Regions from separate parts of the Paenibacillus sp. FSL H3-0329 genome, predicted to be linked through region 1. Evidence: predicted binding sites of a transcription regulator. Region 1 holds the regulator's gene; the other holds the start of a gene.
The links. The regulator LexA, encoded in region 1, represses DNA repair genes until DNA is damaged. The targets are predictions, from matches to a motif close to CGAACATATGTTCG.
Positions count from the first base shown of each region.

Region 2: NSQ66_RS22575 (YolD-like family protein) is a predicted target of LexA. The motif match lies at 4,596-4,609, and genes of this name have one in related genera.

Region 1 is NZ_CP150150.1:3,834,661-3,843,378, reverse strand. Features, by position in the region: gene NSQ66_RS16930 (hypothetical protein) at 813-1,502, shown strand; gene NSQ66_RS16925 (DUF5316 domain-containing protein) at 1,934-2,137, shown strand; gene NSQ66_RS16920 (cupin domain-containing protein) at 2,172-2,663, shown strand; gene NSQ66_RS16915 (MBL fold metallo-hydrolase) at 2,664-3,446, shown strand; gene NSQ66_RS16910 (hypothetical protein) at 3,496-4,074, opposite strand; gene NSQ66_RS16905 (hypothetical protein) at 4,294-4,674, opposite strand; gene NSQ66_RS16900 (L,D-transpeptidase) at 4,827-5,165, opposite strand; gene lexA (transcriptional repressor LexA) at 5,343-5,969, opposite strand; gene NSQ66_RS16890 (LysM peptidoglycan-binding domain-containing protein) at 6,221-6,634, shown strand; gene NSQ66_RS16885 (DUF896 domain-containing protein) at 6,744-6,947, shown strand; gene NSQ66_RS16880 (hypothetical protein) at 7,003-7,524, shown strand; gene NSQ66_RS16875 (HAD family hydrolase) at 7,559-8,344, shown strand; gene NSQ66_RS16870 (FixH family protein) at 8,607-8,718, shown strand, end outside.
Region 2 is NZ_CP150150.1:5,097,537-5,104,032, reverse strand. Features, by position in the region: gene NSQ66_RS22610 (YjfB family protein) at 33-209, opposite strand; gene NSQ66_RS22605 (hypothetical protein) at 359-508, shown strand; gene NSQ66_RS22600 (NucA/NucB deoxyribonuclease domain-containing protein) at 590-1,021, opposite strand; gene NSQ66_RS22595 (cytidine deaminase) at 1,128-1,544, shown strand; gene NSQ66_RS22590 (glycosyl hydrolase) at 1,719-3,194, shown strand; gene NSQ66_RS22585 (PH domain-containing protein) at 3,268-3,756, opposite strand; gene NSQ66_RS22580 (hypothetical protein) at 3,874-4,434, shown strand; gene NSQ66_RS22575 (YolD-like family protein) at 4,649-4,984, shown strand; gene NSQ66_RS22570 (hypothetical protein) at 4,981-5,145, opposite strand; gene NSQ66_RS22565 (M15 family metallopeptidase) at 5,263-5,949, shown strand; gene NSQ66_RS22560 (WGxxGxxG family protein) at 6,025-6,465, shown strand.

The DNA.
Region 1 (8,718 bases):
CGAAATGCCCACAAATAGCTGAGGTTAAGGTTATTCGAGGATGTTTTACAGGTGAATATCAAAATTGGCATATTGTTGATTAACAATTTTAACGTGTAAGAAGTTGTTCATTTATCATAAATAATGGGATATGATTTGATATAGAAGAATTAAATGCAGAGACGGAGGAGTGAATTTGGATATAGTTTGGTCAAACTTAATATTAACTTTGATAATTTTCGGGATATTAGTGGTTTTGATTTTTAAAGGTATAAGTTTATTAGTAAGAAGTTATAAATCAAAAAAATAACTCTTCAGACGAGTCTGCATAGTCATGACAGATATTGGTTATATTCCCGCATCGCTCTGACTTTAAAAGGATTTATCAAAGAGTGTTGACACAAATCTGAGTTACAGATCATTAAGGATGGCGATTTACAGAACCACCCCGCGGTTGGCTGTGAGTCGCTATTTTATTATTTTTGTATATTCTAAAAGTGTTAAAGTAAAAGTGATTGTAAATTTTTTTCACTTTAATTGATTTATCGTCTACCTTGCTCTTGCTCAGTCCAATTAACCTTATAAAACCGAGAAGAACTAAGATCTCATGGGTCACTTTATGGAATCTGGTGGCATTAATTAAGATAGTAGGTGCCCGAATCGTCCGGGAACAATTTGAATTTCGAGCACAACTCCATAGCTGTCAATAAGAGTGAGTCGATTGAATGAAATTTTTCAATCCGTAGCAATAAAAATGAAGAAAAGATTTTGAAGAATAAGAGGACACGTTAGTCATGTGGGTAATAACTATTATAGTAATAAGGAGGTGCGTAATGAAAAAAATATTATTAACTACAGCTACTAGTATTCTTCTGTCTGCCTCAATTCTCGGTGCATGTAGTAACAATAAAACAACAAACGAGGCAGAGCCTACAGCGTCAAGTGCAGCGCCTACGCCAGTTGTCGAAGCTACAACCACTCCCGAACCTTCTGCTACTCCTTCTATGGAGGCGCAGGAGTCCGCCAGTCCGGAGGCCACTGATCCTCTAGCATCCGATCGACCAAAGACCAAAGCATTTGGTGAACAGGAGGGAGGGGTCTCAGGGCAAGAAGGTACACTTGGGCAAGGTGATGGATATTCCCTGTATGTTTTTCAGGGTTTCACACTAGACTCACAGTCTGGTCGTTTATCATTAACTGAGGATCCAACCTATTATGCCGAAATTGAACACTTGCCTGCCGGTTACGATCTCACAGCTTTGAAGCAACAGGGACAAACCGAGCTTTCTGCAATTGGTAAAGCAAACGACCATAGCGGGGAACTAATTGAACATCCTCTAGGTTTTGCAGAATTATATCTGCAGGCTACCAGTGATAAGGGGATAGAAGATTATATGGTCTGGAAAAATCAGGCGGGGGAAGCTTTTCTTTTTCGGATACACAATCCTAAGGGTGATTCGTCGAATAACTTTGCACCTTGGGTGATGGTTTCACTGGCAACACTTGAACTTGAAAGGAATTAAGTGTAAACAGAACCGAAGGGGTTGTATGGAGTAGAAGAAGTGTGCCATAACCATAATCAAAAAATGGTTGTTGGCACACTTCCTCTTCTTCTTCTTTTTGGTACCTTACTTCATTTGAACGCCAATTTCCGTTTGCTGAGGTTGCAAATTTCGCGTATGAGCCCGCTATAAGACCCAGCAGACCTTATATGAAGCTTTATCCCACATTTTGGATACTAAAGGACCCCATAGTCGCTATTGGCATTAAAAACACTCAATATGAGCCTCATTCTTAGGAATAACGTCACTGGAGTCCGAAACCATGCTCCAAAGGCTGAAAATAAGCAAATAGCGTCATCTGGGTCCGAAAGTCATGGCGCGTAGCAGAGGAATTTAATGTTAAAATATCTTATATATAGATAACTAATTCTTACCTGCGAAGGAGTAAGTTCATGCAAATTTTTATTTACATAGGCTTGGGATTTTTTATAATTTCAGGTATATGTGTTGGAGCCTTCACGACAGGTACACAACAAAGAGGTAACTTTTATTCGGAATCTAAGCAAGACCGTAAAGCTAAAAACAAAGTAGCGAATGGGTCCGCTTTAGGTGGTCTTATTTCATTAGCTATAGCTGGGATTCTTTATTTGTTGTAATTGAACGCAAAATATAAGGAGGAGGAGTGTGCAGATGGTAAAGATTTTTAATGAAAATACGGTCTCATTTACTCAAAAACAGTCCCCGATCCCAGAGTTTGCTTGGCATACGAGTGAAAGATTAGCTGAAATGGTGGGCTCCAAGCATTTAGTTTTTGATATCAGATCTTTAGATCCTGATAAATATTCTTATCCTTATCATTTTCATAGAAATGCTGAAGAAATATTTGTGATTTTAGCGGGAAAAGCGATGTTAAGAACACCGGAGGGTTTTACGGAGGTTACTGAAGGGGATGTAATATTTTTTGAAATGGGACCGGAAGGGGCGCACCAGCTTTATAATCATACGGATGCACCATGCAGGTATCTGGATCTCCGAACGAATCAGGGAATAGATGTTTGCGAATATCCAGACTCTGGAAAAATCAACATTTTGCCTTATCAAGAAATCTATCAAGCGGATGAACAGGCGGATTATTATAAGGGTGAAGAGCATGTAAGGGAAAAATGGAATGGGGGAGCGTAATTGATTAAAGATCGTTGGTTTACAGTAACGGAAATTGATCCGACCACCTATGCAATCAGTGAATATGGACATTGGGAAAAGGTGCATTCTTTTTTACTCTTGGGGCAAAAACAAGCCGCGTTAATTGATACGGGATTAGGTATTGATAATATAAAAAGAATAACGGATCAGTTAACGGATTTACCTATCGCTGTCATAACTACACATGTGCATGCAGATCATATTGGCAGTCACGGACAATTCGAGACAATCTATGTTCATAAAGAGGATGAGGATTGGCTGATTAACGGAATAAAAGGCTTGTCCCTTGCCCAGATTCGAAAGGATATGAGTCGAGACATCACTCTTCCTGTTCCTGAAACCTTTGATCCTAACAGCTACATACCTTTTCAAGGGAAACCAACGGCTCTTTTACAAGAGGGGGATGTGCTCGACATAGGTGGGCGCGAAATAGAAATTTACCACACACCAGGTCATTCGCCAGGTCATATCAGCCTATTTGATCATGCCAACGGATATCTGTTTACAGGTGATTTATTATATGACGTTACGCCAATCTATGCTTTTTACCCTTCGACTAGTCCGGTTGATTTAGTGGCATCCTTAGAGAAGATTACAGAAATTCCAGGGGTTACCCAAGTATATGGCTCTCATAATACGCTGGGTTTAGATCCATCTATTTTACAAGAGGTCAAAAAGGCAGTTCGTGAGTTACGTGAGCAAAAAGTAGTGGCACATGGTACGGGTATTCACCAGTTTGATGGGTTTAGTGTGCAATTTTAGGTTCTTTCTATTTCGAAATCAAATGAGAGGTATGGCGATAACAACTTAATTATTCAGATACGATTGACCTGAAGAGTGCATGCAATTGTTGTACTTGGGAGTAAGCTTCCTTGTACTGGTTGTCGGATTGTCGAATAGGCAATAAACCCGGCAAGAAGGAAATACAATACACAGGCGTTTCTTTGCTGTTCATATATATTTTAAGCGTGAGTTCTTCTATCACATTAGCTTCTTCATCAGGTTCCTTAAGGACGTTAATATCTGCACTAGTTGCAGTTGTTTTGCTGTTTTGTTGTCTTTTGGAGACTTTTGAAAGGGTAAGTGCGTTAACCACAATCTCGGATCCCATTACATTATCGAAAGAGTATAGCTTTGCTACTGCTTTTTTGTTGCTCTTCGGATTTCTGGTGCCTATTGCTAATTTTTTATTAGGTTCGTTAAGTGCGATCAAGTGAGATTGATTGGGGGGAATGAATGTTTTGGTGAAAATGATGTTAAAGGATGCAGCCGCATTAACTAGCATAGAAATATCAGATGAAGTGGATAGCGTTTTCAATTTTATAATGGCGGCACTTAGAATTAAAACAACTCCTAAAATAGCAAATAAGTACACTAAGATAATCAGCATATAATCACCTCCCAGTTATCTCATTAGACTCAAATTGTTGCTTATTGAAAGATATGCCTGAATGATCCCCACTAGTATCTTTTAAAAGGGAAATTCGTGGAATTATAGGATCGGCTTCGGAATTAGCCCAAAAAAAGCACCCGGAGAAACCTGCCGATTCTGCAAATGGCGCAAAATTGGGGGTTGCTGCAAGGGTGCTTTTTAAGGTAAGTATGTAACCTATAGAAAATTGAAGGCAGTGATATGATCGGTATAAACAATCAGCTGTTTGTATTCGATCGGAGTCCCATAACTAGCATAAGGTCTTAAAGTAACGTCATTGAGGACAACAAAGTTATAGCTGAAATTTTTATCAGGGTGTTCTGCTCCCAAATAAGATATGTATTCGTCTACTATTACATCATCCATCAAAGATTTTAAATCAAATACATCCTCTTTGTTGGAGACGGCTGGAGAGACGATTCCCTGAATGCTGCCAAAAGAGGTGAGCAAATTCACTTTTTTTCCACTAGCTTGTTCATCATTTAAAAGTAAACCGGACAGCTTACCCAGTGCATCGACTTTAAAATCGACGAGGGTTCTAATTTTTGAGTTATTCAAAACTAAACACATCCTTTTCAATTTGCAATCCTGTTAACAATATTCGACATATAATCACCAAACTCCTAGTATGCTAATGAAAAAATACTTACTTATGTAATGACCCCCATTCTGTATATGGTGATTTGGGGGTTGTGACGTCCTCAGCGAATTCAATTCCTTATCGTTACTCGTGTTCCTATAGGGACGATAGCTGCGAGTGTTAACACATCCTCGTTGTACATCCGGATACAGCCGTGGGATACCTCTTTCCCAATGGAGGAAGGATCATTCGTTCCATGAATCCCGTAGTGTGGTTTAGACAGTCCCATCCAAAAGGCACCAAAGGGACCGCCTGGATTGGGTTGTTTGTTAATAATCGTGAATTCTCCCACTGGGGATTGGGTTAACATCTTACCAATGCCGACAGGGAAACCTCTAATCACAATATCATTGTCCAGAAGATATAACATTCGTTGGGTCAGATCTACAATAATTCGGTAATTTGGCATTATGCACAACACTCCTTTCTAATTAGGATATGAGCAGAACGCCTAAACGGTTATTCATAGAAAATGCCCATTTTAGCGAACGAGAACAAATGTTCGTTAGTGGTTGAGAAAGCAAAATACACAGAAAAAAGGCTGTTCCGCATTTGCGGAACAGCCTTTTATGGTAGGAGTGCATACTTAGTGGATATCTCGAAACAATCCGATGACTCTTCCGAGAATAGTTACGCGATTAAGGCGAAGAGGCTCATAAGCTGGATTCTCCGGCTGAAGCCGTATATGATCACGTTCCTTGTAAAAGGTCTTAACGGTTGCTTCATCTTCTTCAGTCATGGCTACAACGATATCTCCGTTGTCCGCTGTTTGTTGTTGGCGAACAATTACATAATCACCATTCATAATGCCAGCATCCACCATACTATCACCCATAACTGACAGCATAAATACTTTGTTGTCACCTACATAGTGAGTAGGAAGTGGGAAGTAGTCCTCGATATTCTCTGTAGCAGTGATAGGTACCCCGGCGGTAACTTTACCTACGACAGGAATCCGTGAGATGGTCTGGGCGAATTGGTGAACATTCTCTGAATCCTCTTGGCCTAGTAATTCTATTGCACGTGGCTTCGTTGGATCTCGACGAATAAGTCCCTTCTTCTCAAGCCGGTCCAAATGACCGTGAACTGTGGAGCTGGAAGCAAGGCCAACAGCTTCTCCAATTTCCCGGACGGAAGGTGGATAACCCTTGCTGCGGACTTCGCTTCGTATAAATTCCAGGATCGCCAGCTGGCGACTTGAAATCTTTGACATTGGAATCAACCCCATATAGTAATGTTTGGGAAAATTATAACATAGAACTACCGTTCGCACAAACATAAGTTCTAACTATTATAAATATTAATCTGCTAGAGTTAAAAAATGGTAGACAAATGATAATAAAATGTACCACTTGAGTCTCTCGAAAAAAAGAGAACAATTGTTCTGAAATAGTATTGAACAAAACACATGTTCGTGTTATTATGAATTCGAAAGTAAGAACAAGTGTTTGGAGGATGATAATTATGCTAAAATACAGTACATATCGCAGCATCTACGATAAGGCCCCAGTGGTTGAATCTTTAGGACATAATGACGTTGCCCGTAATTCCGCTAAGGTGAAAGAGATAACGGAACGTTTGCTAGGAGGGATGATTTCGTTGTTCCGTCAGGACTTCTTTATTAAGTTAATATTGATTATCGTGCTAGTATTTTCTGGCCTAACAGTAGTGGGAAATGTATTTGCAGGATCGACGACTATAATGAAGGAAGAGAAGCGGATTGTGGTTGAACGTGGAGATACACTATGGAGTATTGCCCTTAAGAATAAACCGGCTGATATGAAGACAGTTGTTTATATAGAAGGAATTAAACGTTCAAGTGGGATTAAGAGTAGTCAAATTAACGCTGGAGACATACTTACTTTACCTATTTATTAATTTTCTGAGAACATAATAGAATGACCAGTAGAGCTTGCAGGGAGTAGACCTTGACAAGCTCTTTTTCTCATGGCAGAGTTAGAATTAATTTATAGGGGGAGGGAAAGTATTGAATATTGATGAGTTGGTCGCGCGAATTAACGAATTGGCACGCAAACAGAAGAGCGTAGGCCTTAATCAAGAGGAAGTGGCGGAACGCGCCAAGCTTCGTGAAATTTACCTGGGGAATATCCGCAATAACTTCCGAGCACAATTAAATACTATTGAAGTAGTAGATAACGATGAGCATGAACAAGGTAACAAGGGGCTTTAACATTAGCTCGCTGTTCCTTTTCATAGATATTTCAGGATGACTAGGGGGAACGCACATGGCCCGTTCTTGGGAAAGAATGGTTCAACGCAACACACAGCAAATCAACAAGCAAAGAAAGAAACAAGGCAAGGATACGATTTATGCCTCTAAATCTCCTACCCAGAATGCCGAAGTCTTTAAAGGTCGCAACATTGCATTTCCGGTAGTGTTAGTGATACTTGGCACTATGTTTTGGGTAGTTGGTTCTATTGATCAGGCCAAAGGAAACGGCATGCTGGCTAATTGGTTGGGAGTAGTACTGTACTATTTGCTGGCAGCGCTATTGTTCTTCCGTCGTCCGTACTTGAAGGTGGAAAAAGCAAGACTGTCTACTATTAAATTCAATCGCGAACGCGGGCTTCCAGCTGCAGATATTGAGAAAATCACCCTTTCGCGTGGAGCTGTAGTCATTAAGCACAAAGGGAAACGTACGAAATGGATTTTCACAAGACTTATGAATCGCTATGATACTAATGCGATGAGTACACGATTAGAAGCATTTGCTAAAGCTCACAACATTGAAGTAGTTCACGAATAGAACTAGACCAGTTAAAGGGAGAGGGAGACCTGTAATGCCAATTTCTGCTGTACTATTTGACCTTGATGATACATTGCTGTGGGATGATCGGAGCGTCGAAGAAGCATTTCGTTCTGCTTGTGAAGCCGCCGGGGATACGATTGATCCACAAGAACTAGAAGTTGCAGTTCGTAAGGAAGCAAGTAGCTTGTATGAATCTTATGAGACGTTCCCATTTACAAAGATGATCGGAATTAATCCATATGAAGCACTCTGGGCTAACTTTACGGCAGGTGAACAGCCAGAATTCCGTCAATTGGAGCAGCTTGCACCGGTTTATCGTAAAGAGTCTTGGCGTCGCGGACTTGCAACCTTAGGGGTGGAAGACGAAGCACTAGCTGAGACCTTGGCAACTAAATTCGCAGCAGAGCGCAGAAAACGTCCATACATCTATGAAGAAACAATGCATGTACTGGAGCAGTTACGGGGTCAAGTGAAGCTTTTGCTACTTACGAACGGTTGTCCTGCACTGCAACAAGAAAAACTAGATGGTGTGCCAGAGTTAATTCCTTTCTTTGATCATATTGTGATTTCCGGAAGCTTTGGTAAAGGCAAACCGGATAAGGAAATTTTCCTGCATGCTTTAGAGCTTCTTGATGTAACTCCTGAGCAAGCGGTTATGGTCGGCGATAAGCTTACAACGGATATCCGTGGGGGGCTGGCAGCAGGGTTGACCACGGTCTGGATTAATAGAAAAGGTAGAGCACCTAGTCTTGATATTCATCCGGATCATGAAATCAATCACCTTGAGGAGCTTCTTCCACTAGTTCAATCCTTGTAAGATATACAGAGCTATTAGCTCCAACATAAAGACTTTATAAAAGCAGCGAGTTTCTGAGATCCTAAGAAACTCGCTGCTTTTCTGTACATACATACTAACATAAGGATTTCATTAGATTTTTAAGTAAATGATTTAAGTCACAAGTCTAATGCGGAATTGATGCAAAATACTGAAAAACCAATAATAATGTGTATAATAGATGGAGATGTATAACATGAATTGGTAGATTTTTATTATTCGATAATGATTGGGAGGGCTCCAAATGATGAGATCGAAGAAATTAGTCGCTGTATTATTAGGTGCAACACTTCTAGTACTAGGTGGATGTTCTTCAAATGGAACCAAGCATTCAGAAATACATAACATGAATATGA
Region 2 (6,496 bases), 1.3 Mb from region 1:
GTTCGTTCTCATGTATCCTTAGCATAAAGCAATTACACACTAATATCAAGTGTTTTTCCCAAATTCGGAGCAACGCTTTTGCCCAGCATTTCCACCATAGTTTGGCTCTGGGTTTCAGCCTGATTCTTGGCAATATTCATGACCTGTATCCCAACATTTTGAGCTAAGGATGCTTGGCTCATTGCCATTGATAATGCAGCTATATCCATATTGCACCTCCTTTGTGTATATCCTGTTTATCGACTGTCCGCCTTCAATTCATTAGGTGATTGGCATTTGTTTGCCAATTCGCCCAAACGGCTTATCTCCTTTTTACATATCTTGTGCTGTAGTCATTAATCATTAGGAGGAATTGAAAATGGGTATGGAACATGGTTGTGGTTGTAACGTAGGTCCGGTAGTAAGTCCAGCATCAGTAGGTCCGGTGTGTAGTCCTTGGACTTCTACAGGAGCAATCCTGGTACTTTTCATCTTGCTGGTTATCATCACTAAAGCTTGCTTATTCTAAGTTAGCTGATGTGAAGTATAGCCCCGTCTGGCGAATGCCAGGTGGGGCTATTCTGTTGCCTGGGGATGGTCAGACAGATCGTTATTTAAACATAAATTCTACCCGGGTTCCGTCTGCATAATCCTCCAGCTGATTGCCAACCCAGCTTCCTGCCCCGCGGTTATCGCTTGGCGTTATGTATTCAATGTCGGCACCAACGCCGCCTTCCTCACACATAGCCATTGGCCATTCATCCCGGTCATATCCCTTTTTAGTAGGGATCCCTTTTAAGGACTCTTTGCGGTTCTCTTCAGCCTGCTCTCGGTTAATCGTACATGTGGCGGATTCACCTTTCGCAATGGCATCCTGAATATGCTTGGCGGTCTCAGGATAGCGGTCTGATGGGAAGGTTAGCTGAACAACACTCGAATTGGATGGAGACGAGGGGTCTGTAGGCTCTCCGTTTTGTTCAAACCAGTAACTAGCCAAAGCAAGTAATGCAACAATGATGAGACTGGAGATCCATTTTTTCACTTTCAATTCTGCTCCTCCTTTTTTGGCACTTAAAATAGTATATCTTATATCATAATTCAGTGCGATTTAATATAATTAGGGAAAATAAAGGAGGACGGAACTGGATATGGAGTACATAATTACCATTGAGGATCAGACGCTTATTACGGCTGCCGAAGATATAATTACCAGACGTTATGAATGGGGGCGTCATCATGTGGGTGCAGCGCTTCGTACTAAAACAGGAGAGATTTTTACAGCGGTACATGTGGAAGCCAGCATGGGGAGGATTACAGTCTGTGCAGAAGCGATGGTGATTGGCAAAGCGATATCCGAAGGTTATAAGGAATTTGATACGATTGTTGCGGTAAGGCATTCTGATCCAGACAGCGAGGAAAAAGAGATTAAAGTAGTCTCTCCCTGCGGCATGTGCCGAGAGTTAATTGCGGATTACGGAATAGACTGCAAGATAATTGTATCGGAGGATGACCGATTAGCTAAATATGAAATCACTGAGCTATTGCCTTTAAGGTACACGAGATAAGAAAAAAAGTAATGAGGAGCCGCTGAGCTCCTTTTTTTGTTGAGCCGTGAAATTATTCAGCAGTTCCTTATATCGTCCCAACTTATTTTACAACTTCATGTCCATTCGCTGAGTTCATGTCACTATTGTCCCCATACTATAACTTAAAAAGATTTAAAAGGATGGTGAGAATAGATGGAGCAGCGGATTATTCGTCAGATGGTTGATTCAGCATCAAGGTTCGTGGGCGATGTGCAGTGGCAGATGGCTTTTCGCAGATTACAAATGGCTCCGGCGGATTCGGGACTGTCGTCCTCGGCTCAGCTATTGCTGAATACCCTCTATTACTTGCAGGGAAAGGGTGTGATAAGCGGCCAACATGATTATTTGGAAAGTGCAGACGAGCTTATGGAGAAGCTTAAAAATACCAGTGGGCAATATGCTGCGCTTCATGGCTACGAGCTGGGCGCAATCAATAATCAGTCCCAGGCTCTAATTGACAATCAGCGGAATTGGGTCGTCAACAGTGCGATACGCTGGTCTAGGTCCGGCGGGATCGTAACGATGTGTTATCACGCTGCATTACCGGGGACAGCGCCAACTTGGGGGAATGTAAATACGAGCCTAAGCAATGCTGATTTTGATAAATATATAACCCCAGGTACCACCCAGTATAATGCGCTGTTAGCTGATCTGGATAAGATAGCCTTGTCGCTGAAAAAGCTTAATGACGCAGGGATTCCTGTACTTTGGCGGCCGTATCATGAAATGAATGGTGGATGGTTTTGGTGGGGGCAAAAGAGCAATTACGTTGCATTGTGGAACCTTATGTTCGATCGTTTTACCAATTATCATAAGCTGCATAATTTATTGTGGGTTTGGAGTCCAAATGCAAAAAATCAGTGGTGTGATGAGCCGGCAGAATACTATCCGGGCAGTGATAAGGTAGATGTGCTGGCGCTCGACATTTATGACGCGGATTTCAAGATTAGCCATTATGATAATTTATGGGATCTGGGTCGTGGCAAGCTGATTGCGATTGGTGAGAATGGAGAGCTTCCGTCTGCTGAACTGTTGTCCAAAACGCAGCCCAAATGGTCTTATCAGCTGACCTGGGGGAAACTCCTCTATGAGAAGAATACCGATGCTGTGATAAAAGCTTTTATGAACGACAAAATGGTATTCACACGAGAGGAGTATGCTGCTGAGGCCGCCGCTTTCGCTGCTATCGGGGATAGTGTGCTGGAGAGTGGACTCTGTGGGCAATACTACAATAACATGACGCTTAGCGGCACACCTGCACTTTTGCGTACGGATGCCAATATTAACTTTTCATGGAGACAAGGTTCGCCTGATCCTGCCATTCGTGTAGATGCGTTTTCTGTGCGGTGGAGTGGGAAGCTGACGGCTGCTTTTAGCGAGATTTATACCATTTATTCCTACTCTGATGATGGGATACGGGTATGGATTGATGGCGGGCTAGTCATTGATAGTTGGGTAAATCAGAGCGGCCAGGAACGAAAAGGAAGCATAAGTCTGATAGCAGGTAAGCCGTATGAAATAAAGGTGGAGTATTATGAGAATGCGGGCGACGCCCGGGTTGTTTTGCAGTGGGAGAGTCCTAGCCAGATCAAGGGGGTTATCCCAGCGGGGGCATTTTATCTTCCTTAAAAAAGAGTACTTCAAGTGTACAAGCGCAAGCAAAAAGCCCCGGTTTTCCGGGGCCTTTTTACGTATGAGCGTCTTAAATTTGTTCGCGGTAGCTAATGTTGTTGGCGATCTTCTCGTCACGAACGGCTTTGCGCAGAACATCTTTGACGGTTTGGGCATCATGGATTTTTCGAAAAAGAAGCTGAGGCGCTGAGGCATCATCAGAAAATACAGTTAATGACCCGATGCCAAGCATCCGGTCCATTATTGACTGTTTCACGGATAAATCGCGTACGCGCAGCAATTCGATTTCTTCAACATTTTTACCGATAAGTCCGGTCTTTAACATAATGCGCTGACTTGTAATGGTATATGAAGTTGTGTTAAGAGCTATAATTCCTTTAAGTCGATCTGAGATGCCGGCAGGTTTGCCTTTCCAGAGCACAACTTCTTGATTGACATGATTATCTTCTGCTGGTCGATGGGCGGTCACTGGAGCGGTACCGTTAAGGCTGGTTCCACATTCTCCACAAAATTTAGCGCCCTGCTTGTATTCCGCTCCGCAGGTGGTGCAATAAGGCATAAATACCCTCCTTTTCTGATCACAATTAAAATAATTATAACATAACAGTCATTTTACATATATTTCATTTGCGCTTTACACAAACCGACATTATCCTGTTAAGTGGAGGGATAAATAATGAAAAAAGCTTTACTAATAGGAATGCTGATGATGACTGTCATCCTTAGCGCCTGCAGCAATAATTCAACTTCATCGGCACCTGCCACGGAAGAAGAAGTGCAGGAGACTGTGCAAAACTTCTACAATGAAATGTCTAAACTTGAAGAGTCGGGAAAATCTTCTTTAGCGGAGTTCAATGAAGCCATTGCGGGTTATTCAGCAGGAGAACTCACGGACAAGCAGTTGGAGAAGAAAATTAAGCAATTCCAGAGTACCGCAACTGATTTATCGAATCAAGCCGAGAAAGTAAAAATTTCCTCCAGCTTGCCTGAAGACATTCGTAAGTTGCTTGAAGAGTCTAAAATTTCCTTTGAAAGTGCTTATTCTTTAAAAAAAGAGGCTTCTCAGGGCGCAGATTCCGCAAATGTTACGGCTGAGCAATTTAATGAATTGAATCAAAAAGCTGATATAGCGATGTTGTTCGGTATCTCCAAGCTTAATGAGGCAAGAGAAGCAACTGGACTTATAGATTCCGAAGGTGAAGCTACCTCAGTATCTGGAGATGTTGTTCAAGAATAAATCAAATCAGGCGCTGCACAGTTTATCTGTCAGCGTCTTTTTGCTGCGAATTTTAGCTTGAATAGATATACATTAATATACATCTTTTGAATAAAGAGTGACCCTTAAAAAGGTATCTTTTTCCTGATTATTGATTAATATGCGAAGATGCGGATATAATACAAACATACGTTCGTGTTGAGAGGAATAGATATATAATTAAGGAGGGGTTACCATGGGCAAAAAGCTGGAGAAAAACGGGCTGTGGGAAAGCAGCCGCATGATGCTGCCGGAGCATAAGATACGAATTATAAGAGATGAACGGGAAACGCTGCGCCGCATCAAGCCTATTCTGGATGAGCAGAAGCTGGAGGAGATTGAATGTACACTGGCTTTGTCGTTGCGGAGTCATATACGAGTGACAGTTGTTCTTTTTGACCCTTTTGAAAATACGATGTTAAGTGGTTTTGTGACTTCCATTCACACCCACTCGCGTGAGTTTAAGCTGCAGTGGGCGGAGGAATGGAAGTGGATCGATGTGGATGATATTGTCGAGGTCTACATCGTTTAATGCTGAGAACCGTTGCCTTCGCTTTTCTCATAAGCGATTAAGGTAACGGTAGGATTACCGGTCAGATGTGCAATGGAAGCTTCAGCATTCCGAATAATTTCCAGTGCTTCTTCCTGTTCACTAAGGGCTGCAACTTTATAGCTATCGCTATGAATATCCATATGTCTCCCACCTTTCGTTAAATATTTTGTCCTTTTTTGTGGAAATCATCCTAAAGGGGACAGGGGTACAGGCAAATAGGGCAGCGGCATCATTGAATATACCAAAGGGGTGATTCTATGCTGACTTTGGAGCAATTGAGGGAAAAATCCGCGGCGCGTCTGGTCGGGCTTCATCCTGTCTTGGCGGCAGGTGCGAATGTTTTGATTCAGCAAAGCCATGCGAGAGGAGTCCCTATCGTTATTACTCAGGGTCTACGGACCATTGCTGAGCAAAATGCTTTGTATGCGCAGGGGAGAAGCAAACCAGGACCGATAGTTACCAACGCTAAAGGCGGTACCAGCTATCATAATTATGGTCTTGCGTTTGATTTTGCGCTTTTGCTGCCGAATGGCACTAGCCTTTCTTGGGATATCAATCGTGATGGTGATAAGGATAAGACAGCGGATTGGCAAGAGGTTGTACAGGAGGCTAAGCGGCTTGGTTTAGAATGGGGCGGGGACTGGACCTCTTTTAAAGATTATTCACATCTGCAAATGACTTTCGGTTTAACTATAGATCAACTTCGGGCAGGTAAACGTCCAACGACGGACCAAGCCAAAGAGGCTTTAAAAAAGATTACCGGAGGGGATGATCAGGTGAACAAAGACGTTACAGTGACCATTAACCTAAACGGCCGCAAGCTTACCGATGGCGTTCTTGATACCGGAATAACCTATGTGCCCATACGTGCGCTGGCTGAGGCGCTTGGAGCAAAGGTTACTTATGATGCTGTGACTAAGACAGTTAATGTAGTAAAAGAGTAAAACCACCATGCATAGACAGTGCCGTCCAAGGGGAAATTATCAGTGATAACTAACCTTAAAGGGAGGCATAACACTGTGAACAAGCTGATAACAAGCCTTGCATGCGGTACTGTATTATCAATGAGTCTAATGGGAGCTAGCTATGCATCAAATGCCGTGGGATCAGCAGCATTGGGCGGTATCCCAGCCGCGAATACCGGGATGGATGGGACTGCGGAACACACTCGGATGATGAATACGGAAGGCAATTTAATGAACGGCACCACGGGAACAATGAATCAGCATGAGAGCATTATGAAAGATAAGATCCGCATCGATGATAATTACAGACCTAACAACTACAGAACCAACAGCACTGTCAACCCGGCAACCAACACCACACAGACCGGCAAATACCGTGCAACTAGTACAACAACGAATGCTGCAACTAACAAAGGATCTAACTGGGGCTGGCTCGGTCTGCTTGGACTTTTGGGTCTTGCCGGAATGAGAAGCAGAAGTGACGAGCGTAGATAATCCGCGTCTATAATAACCCGTGTCGGTTCTG